Variovorax paradoxus: one gene and its partner. The protein of the gene in region 1 interacts with the protein of each later gene in a pairwise test. Links are inferred from orthologs where the notes say so. Each region holds a gene or a part of one and is shown on either strand. Other genes may lie near its edges.

Region 1 (4,855 bases):
GCGCGACCTTCCTTGGTGCGGTTGTCAGCCACTGGCTGCTTCTCGCCCTTGCCTTCGGTGTAGACGCGGTTGCGTTCGATGCCCTTCGAGACCAGGAAGGCCTTGACGGCTTCGGCGCGACGCACCGACAGACGCTGGTTGTAGGCGTCCGTACCGATCGAGTCGGTATGGCCCACAGCGATGATGACTTCGAGGTTGACGCCACGGATCTTCTCGACCAGATCGGTCAGCTTGGCGCGACCTTCAGGCTTCAGAACCGACTTGTCGAAGTCGAAGAATGCGTCGGCAGCGAAGGTCACCTTGTTAGCGGCGACTTGCGGTGCAGCCGGTGCAGCCGGAGCAGCGGGGGTCGGAGCAGCAGCAGCCGGAGCAGCAGGAACCAGAGCACCGTCGCAACCAGCGGCAGCCGTAGCCGGCGTCCAGTTGGCATCGCGCCAGCACAGTTCATTCGTGCCGTTCTTCCAGACCAGTTCGCCGGTGCCGTTTTGCCAGTTGTCGATCGTAGGACCGCCGTCCGCAGCGGTGACACGGGTCTGCGCGCCGGCGGCAGTGGCGAGCGCAGCGACTGCAAACATCATCGCCACTTTATTCAGTTTCTTCATGGTTCTCCTCTTGGGGAAAAAGCCGCAGCCGCGCTGCGAATCAAGGACGCTTTAAGTGACCACCACCCAAAACGTTGAGGCGATTGTGCCATAGGGTCTTTGGCAAACAGGCCGCTGGACGGCCCCGAAGCGTAGGACGGAGGCGGAATAGGCACCTTGTGTTGCGGCGGTGCGACACCCCTCACAGCGTAAAATTTCGCCTTCCTGCCGCCAGCCCCTCGCTCATGACCTCCTTCGCAAAAGAAACCCTGCCCATCAGTCTCGAAGAGGAAATGCGCAGCAGCTATCTCGACTACGCCATGAGCGTGATCGTGGGCCGAGCGCTTCCCGATGCCCGCGACGGCCTCAAGCCTGTGCACCGCCGCGTGCTGTACGCGATGCACGAGCTCAACAACGACTGGAACCGGCCATACAAGAAGTCGGCCCGTATCGTCGGCGACGTCATCGGTAAGTACCACCCGCACGGCGACCAGTCGGTCTACGACACCATCGTGCGCCTGGCCCAGGACTTCTCGATGCGCCACATGCTGGTCGATGGCCAGGGCAACTTCGGGTCGGTCGATGGAGACAACGCGGCCGCAATGCGGTATACGGAAATCCGGCTGGCCAAAATTGCGCACGAAATGCTGGCCGATATCGACAAGGAAACTGTCGACTTTCAGGACAATTACGACGGCTCCGAAAAAGAGCCGAAAGTGCTGCCGAGCCAACTGCCGAATTTGCTGGTCAATGGCTCCGGCGGTATTGCGGTCGGCATGGCCACCAATATTCCGCCGCACAACCTGAATGAGGTTGTCGACGCCTGCCTGCACCTGCTGCGCAACCCCGAAGCCAGCATCGACGAGCTGATGGAAATCGTGCCGGCGCCCGACTTCCCCACCGCCGGCATCATCTACGGCATCAACGGCGTGAAGGACGGCTACCGCACCGGCCGCGGCAAGGTCGTTATGCGCGCCAAGTGCCACTTCGAGGACATCGACCGCGGCCAGCGCCAGGCGATCATCGTCGACGAGCTCCCCTACCAGGTCAACAAGAAGACGCTGCAGGAGCGCATGGCCGAGCTGGTGCACGAGAAGAAGATCGAGGGCATCAGCCACATCCAGGACGAGTCCGACAAGTCGGGCATGCGTCTGGTGATCGAGCTCAAGCGCGGCGAAGTGCCCGAGGTGGTGCTCAACAACCTCTACAAGCAGACGCAGCTGCAGGACACCTTCGGCATCAACATGGTGGCGCTGGTCGATGGCCAGCCCAAGCTGTGCAACCTGAAGGACCTGATCCAGGTCTTCCTGCAGCACCGCCGCGAAGTGGTCACGCGCCGCACCGTCTTCACGCTGCGCAAGGCCCGCGAACGCGGCCATGTGCTTGAAGGCCTCGCGGTGGCACTGGCCAACATCGACGAGTTCATTCGCATCATCCGTGAATCGCCGACACCGCCCGTCGCCAAGGCCGAGCTGATGACCCGCAGCTGGGACAGCAAACTGGTGCGAGAAATGCTCACGCGCACGCGCGCCGACGGTGGCGTGATCAACGCCGACGACTACCGCCCCGAAGGCCTCGAGCGCAATTTCGGCATGGGCGGCGACGGCCTCTATCGCCTGTCGGAAACGCAAGCCCAGGAAATCCTGCAGATGCGCCTGCAGCGCCTGACCGGCCTCGAGCAGGACAAGATCGTGGCCGAGTACAAGGACGTGATGGCCGAGATCGACGACCTGCTCGACATCCTGGCCAAGCCCGAGCGCGTCTCGACCATCATTGGCGACGAACTCGGCACCATCAAGCAGGAGTTCGGCCAGTCGAAGGTCGGCGCGCGCCGCAGCCTGGTGGAGCACAGCGCCTACGACCTATCGACCGAAGACCTGATCACGCCGACCGACATGGTGGTCACGCTCTCGCACAGTGGCTACATCAAGAGCCAGCCGCTGGGCGAATACCGCGCACAAAAACGCGGCGGCCGCGGCAAGCAGGCCACCGCCACCAAGGACGACGACTGGATCGACCAGCTCTTCATCGCCAACACGCACGACTACATCCTGTGCTTCTCCAATCGCGGCCGGCTGTACTGGCTCAAGGTGTGGGAAGTGCCGGCGGGTTCGCGCGGCTCGCGCGGGCGCCCCATCGTCAACATGTTCCCGCTGCAGGAAGGCGAAAAGATCAACGTCGCGCTCGCGCTGACGGGTGAAAAGCGTAACTTCCCGGCCGACCAGTACGTGTTCATGTCGACTTCGATGGGCACAGTCAAGAAGACCGCGCTCGACGAGTTCAACAACCCGCGCAAGGGCGGCATCATTGCCGTGAACCTCGATGAAGGCGACTACCTGATCGGCGCTGCGCTGACCGACGGCAAGCACGACGTGATGCTCTTCAGCGATGGCGGCAAGGCCGTGCGCTTCGACGAGGAAGACGTCCGCCCATTGGGCCGCAATGCGCGCGGCGTGCGCGGCATGTCGCTCGACCCCGGACAGGGCGTGATCGCCATGCTGGTGGCCGAAGATGAGCAGCAAAGCGTGCTCACCGCCACGGAAAATGGTTACGGAAAGCGAACAAGCATTACGGAATACACCCGCCATGGCCGGGGAACCAAAGGCATGATCGCCATTCAACAGAGTGAGCGCAACGGCAAGGTCGTTGCCGCCACTCTCGTGCATGCGGATGATGAGATCATGCTCATCACCGACAAGGGCGTGCTGGTGCGCACCCGGGTTGCCGAAATTCGTGAGCTTGGTCGCGCGACGCAAGGCGTTACGCTGATCGGACTCGACGAAGGCGCCAAACTCAGCGGGCTACAACGTATCGTCGAAAACGACGCGAACGGCGAAAGCGAGCCTGACGCGGACGATACTTCCTCATCTTCAACGGAGAATCCTCAGTGAAAAAAATCAAACTCGCACTTCTGACGGTCGCCCTGGCAAGCAGTTCGATGGCCGCCATGGCCCAGGACAAGGCCACGCTCATCAAGCAGTTCATCGACATCCAGCGCCCCGGCATCGAATCGCTGGCACGCGGTCTGGTCGAGCAATCGAGCGCTCCGATCGCACAAGCGGGTTCGCAGTACCTGCAGACGCAAGTGCCTGAAGCCAAGCGCGAAGCCGCCGCCAAGGCTGCCGACGCCGAGCTGAAGAAGTACTTCGACGAGACCTACCCCATCGTTCGCGACAAGGCCGTTCAACTGGCCCCGGGCGCCCTCACCCCGCTGATGGAGCAGAACTTCAACGAAGACGAGCTCAAGCAACTGCTGGCCTGGATCAACTCGCCCCTGAGCAAGAAGTACCAGGACCTGAACCCGAAGATGCAGACCGCACTGACGGAAAAGCTCGTGGCCGACACGCGCGCCACAGTCGAACCCAAGATGCGCGCACTCGACACCGCAGTTGCCAAGGCACTCGGCGCACCGACCGATGGCGCAGCCCCCCAAGGCTCCGCTCCCGCCAAGGCACCTGCCAAGGCCCCAGCCAAGAAGTAAAAGCAACGTGACCCAGCAGCAGACGCCGGCCGGCAAGCGCCCCTACAACTTCTCGGCCGGTCCGGCTGCCATGCCGGAGGCGGTGCTGCAACGCGCCGCCGCCGAAATGCTCGACTGGCAGGGCAGCGGCATGAGCGTGATGGAAATGAGCCATCGCGGCAAGGAATTCGGTGCGATCTGCACCCAGGCCGAAGCCGACATCCGCACGCTGCTGGCCATCCCATCGCATTTCCACGTCCTGTTCATGCAGGGCGGCGGACTTGGCGAGAACGCCATCGTGCCTTTGAACCTGTCGCGCGGCAAAACCACCGACTTCGTCATCACAGGCAGCTGGAGCATCAAGTCGCACAAGGAAGCGCAGCGCTACTGCGCAACGCGCGTGGTCGCAAGCAACGCCGACGACCAGCACACGAAGCTGCCCGCCCCTGCGACCTGGCAGCTCTCGAAGGATGCCTCGTACGTGCACGTGTGCTCGAACGAAACCATCAACGGCATCGAGTTCCAGCAACTGCCCGACTTGGCCGCACTCGGCAGCAACGCCCCGCTGGTCATCGACTTCTCGTCGCACGTCGCCTCGCGCAGCGTCGACTGGAGCCGCGTGGGCCTTGCCTTCGGCGGCGCCCAAAAGAACCTCGGCCCCGCCGGCCTGACCATCGTGGTCGTGCGCGACGACCTGCTGGGCCACGCGCTCGAGATCTGCCCGAGCGCTTTCAACTACAAGACCGTGGCCGACAACCACTCCATGTACAACACCCCGCCAACCTGGGGCATCTACATGGCGGGGCTTACGTTC
Region 2 (4,807 bases), 2.1 Mb from region 1 along the record:
CTGCCCGCCGAAGACTTTCCGCTGGTGCAGGAAGCCGCCAATTTCGGCCCCGTGTTCAGCGTGCCGCAAAAAACGCTGAAAGACCTGCTCTCGCAGGTGTCGTTCGCCATGGCCGTGCACGACATCCGCTACTACCTGAACGGCATCCTGTTCGTTGCCGAAGGCAAGCAGCTGAGCCTGGTGGCCACCGACGGTCACCGCCTGGCGTTCTCGTCGGCCACGCTCGACGTCGAAGTGCCGCGCCAGGAAGTCATCCTGCCGCGCAAGACCGTGCTCGAAATGCAGCGCCTGCTGTCCGACGCCGAAGGCGCCATCGAGATGCAGTTCGCGAACAACCAGGCCAAGTTCAGCTTCGGCGGCATGGAGTTCGTCACCAAGCTGGTCGAGGGCAAGTTCCCCGACTACAACCGCGTCATCCCGAAGAACCACAAGAACACCGTCACGCTGGGCCGCGCGCCGCTCCTGGCCAGCCTGCAGCGCACCGCCATCCTGACCAGCGAGAAGTTCAAGGGCGTGCGCCTGAACATCGAGCCGGGCACGCTGCGCATCGCGTCGAACAACGCCGAGCAGGAAGAAGCCCAGGACGAGCTCGACATCGACTACGGCGGCGACGCCATCGAAATCGGCTTCAACGTGACCTACCTGATCGACGCGCTGTCGAACATGGACCAGGACATGGTCAAGCTGGACCTTGCCGACTCCAACAGCTCGGCCTTGTTAACCATCCCCGAGAACGCATCTTTCAAGTACGTCGTGATGCCGATGCGTATCTAGAAAACACACCACACAGCGCCTTGCGCATACAGCCCGCGGCCCTCCGCGGGTTTGCGCTTTCAAGAGGCTGCGAATTGAGCTTTTGAGAGCCCGAAATATCACGTGAATGCCGTGAGAGTTAGAGGAATATCCGAATGAGTGCTGAAGAAAACAAGCCCGACGTGCCCCACACCGAGCCCGTCTACATCCCCGAGATCGACACCGTGGCCCCCGACACCAGCTACGGCGAAGGCTCCATCACGATCCTCGAAGGGCTTGAAGCCGTGCGCAAGCGCCCCGGCATGTACATCGGCGACACCTCCGACGGCACCGGCCTGCACCACCTGGTGTTCGAAGTCGTCGACAACTCCATCGACGAGGCGCTGGCCGGCCATTGCGACGACATCGTCGTGACCATCCACAGCGACAACTCGATCTCCGTTACCGACAACGGCCGCGGCATCCCGACCGGCGTGAAGATGGACGACAAGCACGAGCCCAAGCGCTCGGCTGCGGAAATTGCGCTCACCGAACTGCACGCCGGCGGCAAGTTCAACCAGAACAGCTACAAGGTCTCGGGCGGCCTGCACGGCGTGGGCGTGAGCTGCGTGAACGCGCTGAGCGTGATGCTGCGCCTCGTGGTGCGCCGCGAAGGCAAGATCCACGAACTCGAATTCAGCCGCGGCTTCGTGCAGAACCGCCTGCTCGAGACGGTGAACGGCGTCGAAGTCTCGCCCATGAAGATCATCGGCGACACCGACAAGCGCGGCACCGAGGTGCACTTTCTGCCCGACACGCAGATCTTCAAGGAGAACTCGGACTTCCACTACGAGATCCTCAGCAAGCGCCTGCGCGAACTGAGCTTCCTGAACAACGGCGTGCGCATCCGCCTGAAGGACGAGCGCACCGGCAAGGAAGACGACTTCTCCGGCGCCGGCGGCGTGCGCGGCTTCGTGGAGTTCATCAACAAAGGCAAGACCGTCCTGCACCCGAACTCGTTCTACGCAGAGGGCGAGCGCCCGGCCGACACCTACGGCGGCATCCCCGGCACGCACATCGGCGTCGAAGTGGCGATGCAGTGGAACAGCGGCTACAACGAGCAGGTGCTGTGCTTCACCAACAACATCCCGCAGCGTGACGGCGGCACCCACCTCACCGGCCTGCGCGCCGCGATGACCCGCGTCATCAACAAGTACATCGAAGAAAACGAGTTCGCGAAGAAGGCGAAGGTCGAAGTCACCGGCGACGACATGCGCGAAGGCCTGTGCTGCGTGCTGAGCGTGAAGGTGCCCGAGCCCAAGTTCTCGAGCCAGACCAAGGACAAGCTGGTGTCCAGCGAAGTGCGCGCGCCGGTGGAAGACATCGTCGGCAAGCTGCTCACCGACTACCTGCAGGAACGCCCGAACGACGCCAAGATCATCTGCGGCAAGATCGTCGAGGCCGCCCGTGCCCGCGAAGCCGCCCGCAAGGCCCGCGAAATGACGCGCCGCAAGGGCGTGCTCGACGGCATGGGCCTGCCCGGCAAGCTGGCCGACTGCCAGGAGAAAGATCCGGCGCTGTGCGAGGTCTACCTGGTGGAGGGTGACTCCGCCGGCGGCTCCGCCAAGCAGGGCCGCGACCGGAAGTTCCAGGCCATCCTGCCGCTGCGCGGCAAGATCCTGAACGTCGAGAAGGCACGCTACGAAAAGCTGCTCACCAGCAACGAAATTCTCACGATGATCACCGCGCTGGGCACCGGCATCGGCCGCGCTGGCGCGACCACCGCGGGCGGCGGCGCGGACGACTTCAACGTCGCCAAGCTGCGCTACCACCGCATCATCATCATGACCGACGCCGACGTCGACGGCGCCCACATCCGCACGCTGCTGCTCACCTTCTTCTACCGCCAGATGCCGGAGCTGGTCGAGCGCGGCCATATCTACATCGCGCAGCCTCCGCTGTACAAGGTGAAGGTCGGTAAGGAAGAGCAGTACCTGAAGGACGGCCCCGCGCTCGACGCCTTCCTGCTCAAGGTGGCGCTGAAAGACGCGAGCCTGCAGACCGGCGGCGCCAACTCCACCACGCTGAGCGGCGACACCCTGGGCGAGCTGGCGCGCAAGCACCAGGTGGCCGAGGCCGTGATCGCGCGCCTGCGCAACTTCATGGACGCCGAGGCGCTGCGCGCCATTGCCGACGGCGTGGCGCTCGACCTCGACACCACGCCCGCCGCCGAGGCATCGGCCGTTGCGCTGCAAGCCAAGCTGCGCGAGCTCAACACCACCGGCATTCCGGCCGAGGTGAGCAGCGAGTTCGACGCGCGCACCGACAAGCCGCTGCTGCGCATCAGCCGCCGCCACCACGGCAACATCAAGAGCAGCGTGCTCACCCAAGACTTCGTGCACGGCGCCGACTACGCCGCGCTCGCCGAAGCCGCCAACACCTTCCGCGGCCTGTTGAGCCCCGAAGGCGCGCTGGTCAAGCGCGGCGAAGGTGAACGCGCCAAGGAAGAAAAGGTCGACGACTTCCGCCAGGCCATGAAGTGGCTGATCGGCGAAGCCGAACGCGCCACCTCGCGCCAGCGCTACAAGGGCCTGGGAGAGATGAACCCCGAGCAGCTGTGGGAAACCACGATGGACCCGACCGTGCGCCGCCTGCTGCGCGTGCAGATCGACGATGCGATCGAGGCCGATCGTGTGTTCACGATGCTGATGGGCGACGAGGTGGAGCCGCGTCGCGAGTTCATCGAGCAGAACGCGCTGCGGGCCGCGAATATCGACGTGTGAGCCTGTTCAGGAGGGACACTCGCACTGAAAACTAGCTTGACACGCGCGCATCACGGGAGCGGCGCTGACGAGGGCTGGGAGAACTCCCGGAAGAGGCCGTCGACGCTGTCGCTGACGATGTCCTTTATGCCCGTCGGGTTGGTGTAGGGAAAGCGTGCGTTGATCCGCTGGACAGTCGCCGCCTTTGCCGAGTCAGTGAAGCCCCCGCGAACAATCTCCTCTGCAGCGATCGCGCGGCAAGTCCTTAAATAGAGTCGCTCGTCATCGAACATAGGCTGCTTCGGACCCGAGGCGCCGTGCCCGGGATGCACGATGGTGACGTTGGGGTACATCGCGTCGAGTCGGTCGATGATCCCAAGCCACTGTCCGGTATGTGCTTCTCTAAGCGGACCGTGAAGCCGATTGAAGATCGCGTCACCGGTGAACAGTTCTCGCGTCGAAGGCAGGTAGTACGCCGTTGTGGCAGGCGCCTCCCCCGCGCCCAATTCGCGCGCGATGATCGTCAGCCCGTCGATCTGCAAGGTCGTGTCGCCGTCGAAAGTTATGCCAGGGGCCACAAAGTCGCGCGGCGTGATATCGGGCGCATCGGCCTGCGTTCCCACGTTCGCACCATAGGTGTCGTTGCGGATCGCATCGGCCGTCGCCTTGGACGAATAAGCGGGGACGCCCGGAAAGGCCTGCCGGAACAGGCCGAGCCCGGTGTAGTGATCCGGATGGGCGTGGGTGACGAAGATCGCACGCACCGGCTTGCCCACTGCCTTTACCGCCGCCAGTGCCTGCGCGGCGTGGACCAGATCGCGTTGAACGTCGATGACGACGAGGCCGCCGCCAGGTGTCTCGATCCAATAGGTGTTGACGGTTCCGGTCCCAGGATAAGTCCACACACCGGTCTTGGATTGCAACACTGTTTGAGCCGACGATTCAGGCGTTCGGTCGGGGTCTGAAGGCTGGGTGGAAGTACCCTGCGCTCCGGCGAGGACAGAAGACATCGCCGCGGCAATTGCGACAGCAGCTCGAAGGCGAGTGAGGTTCATGGTGCCTCCATGGGCTTGATGAGGTTAATCTTCATGCCAGGTCACCGTGGCGCGTCGTAGGTTCCGGGGCTGGCGTCCGTCGCAGTCCATTGCGCGGCGCGCTCCGGTCGGGCCTGTTGCAGCGCCGCCCGGACGCCCTCGACGCCTAAATCCTGCAGGTAGCCGGGCGTGCCCGGTTGTTGGCGCCAGGACTGCGCGATCGTGCCCGCATCCACGGCGTCGAATCCAATGTCGTCCAGCAACCTCGCGACGACAGAT

The links. The genes of interacting proteins can lie anywhere in the genome.
Region 2: the proteins of gyrA (region 1) and gyrB interact in binary tests that used the Escherichia coli proteins (3 or more experiments, as listed by UniProt). The link is inferred for Variovorax paradoxus from one-to-one orthologs.

What each region holds. Positions count from the first base shown.
Region 1 is NZ_CP102931.1:4,792,694-4,797,548, forward strand. What follows is about bases 504-3,672. They hold gyrA (DNA gyrase subunit A), read left to right. Parts: upstream 504-826; coding sequence 827-3,472; downstream 3,473-3,672. Other genes in these bases: ompA (outer membrane protein OmpA), read right to left, coding at 504-602; NWF24_RS22685 (DUF2059 domain-containing protein), read left to right, coding at 3,469-3,672. Also shown: more of ompA, read right to left, coding at 1-503; more of NWF24_RS22685, read left to right, coding at 3,673-4,062; serC (3-phosphoserine/phosphohydroxythreonine transaminase), read left to right, coding at 4,133-4,855. UniProt on the Escherichia coli protein: A type II topoisomerase that negatively supercoils closed circular double-stranded (ds) DNA in an ATP-dependent manner to maintain chromosomes in an underwound state.
Region 2 is NZ_CP102931.1:6,890,632-6,895,438, reverse strand. What follows is about bases 595-3,715. They hold gyrB (DNA topoisomerase (ATP-hydrolyzing) subunit B), read left to right. Parts: upstream 595-908; coding sequence 909-3,515; downstream 3,516-3,715. Other genes in these bases: NWF24_RS32250 (MBL fold metallo-hydrolase), read right to left, coding at 3,566-3,715; dnaN (DNA polymerase III subunit beta), read left to right, coding at 595-774. Outside these bases: more of dnaN, read left to right, coding at 1-594; more of NWF24_RS32250, read right to left, coding at 3,716-4,549; NWF24_RS32245 (NADPH-dependent F420 reductase), read right to left, coding at 4,591-4,807. UniProt on the Escherichia coli protein: DNA gyrase negatively supercoils closed circular double-stranded DNA in an ATP-dependent manner to maintain chromosomes in an underwound state.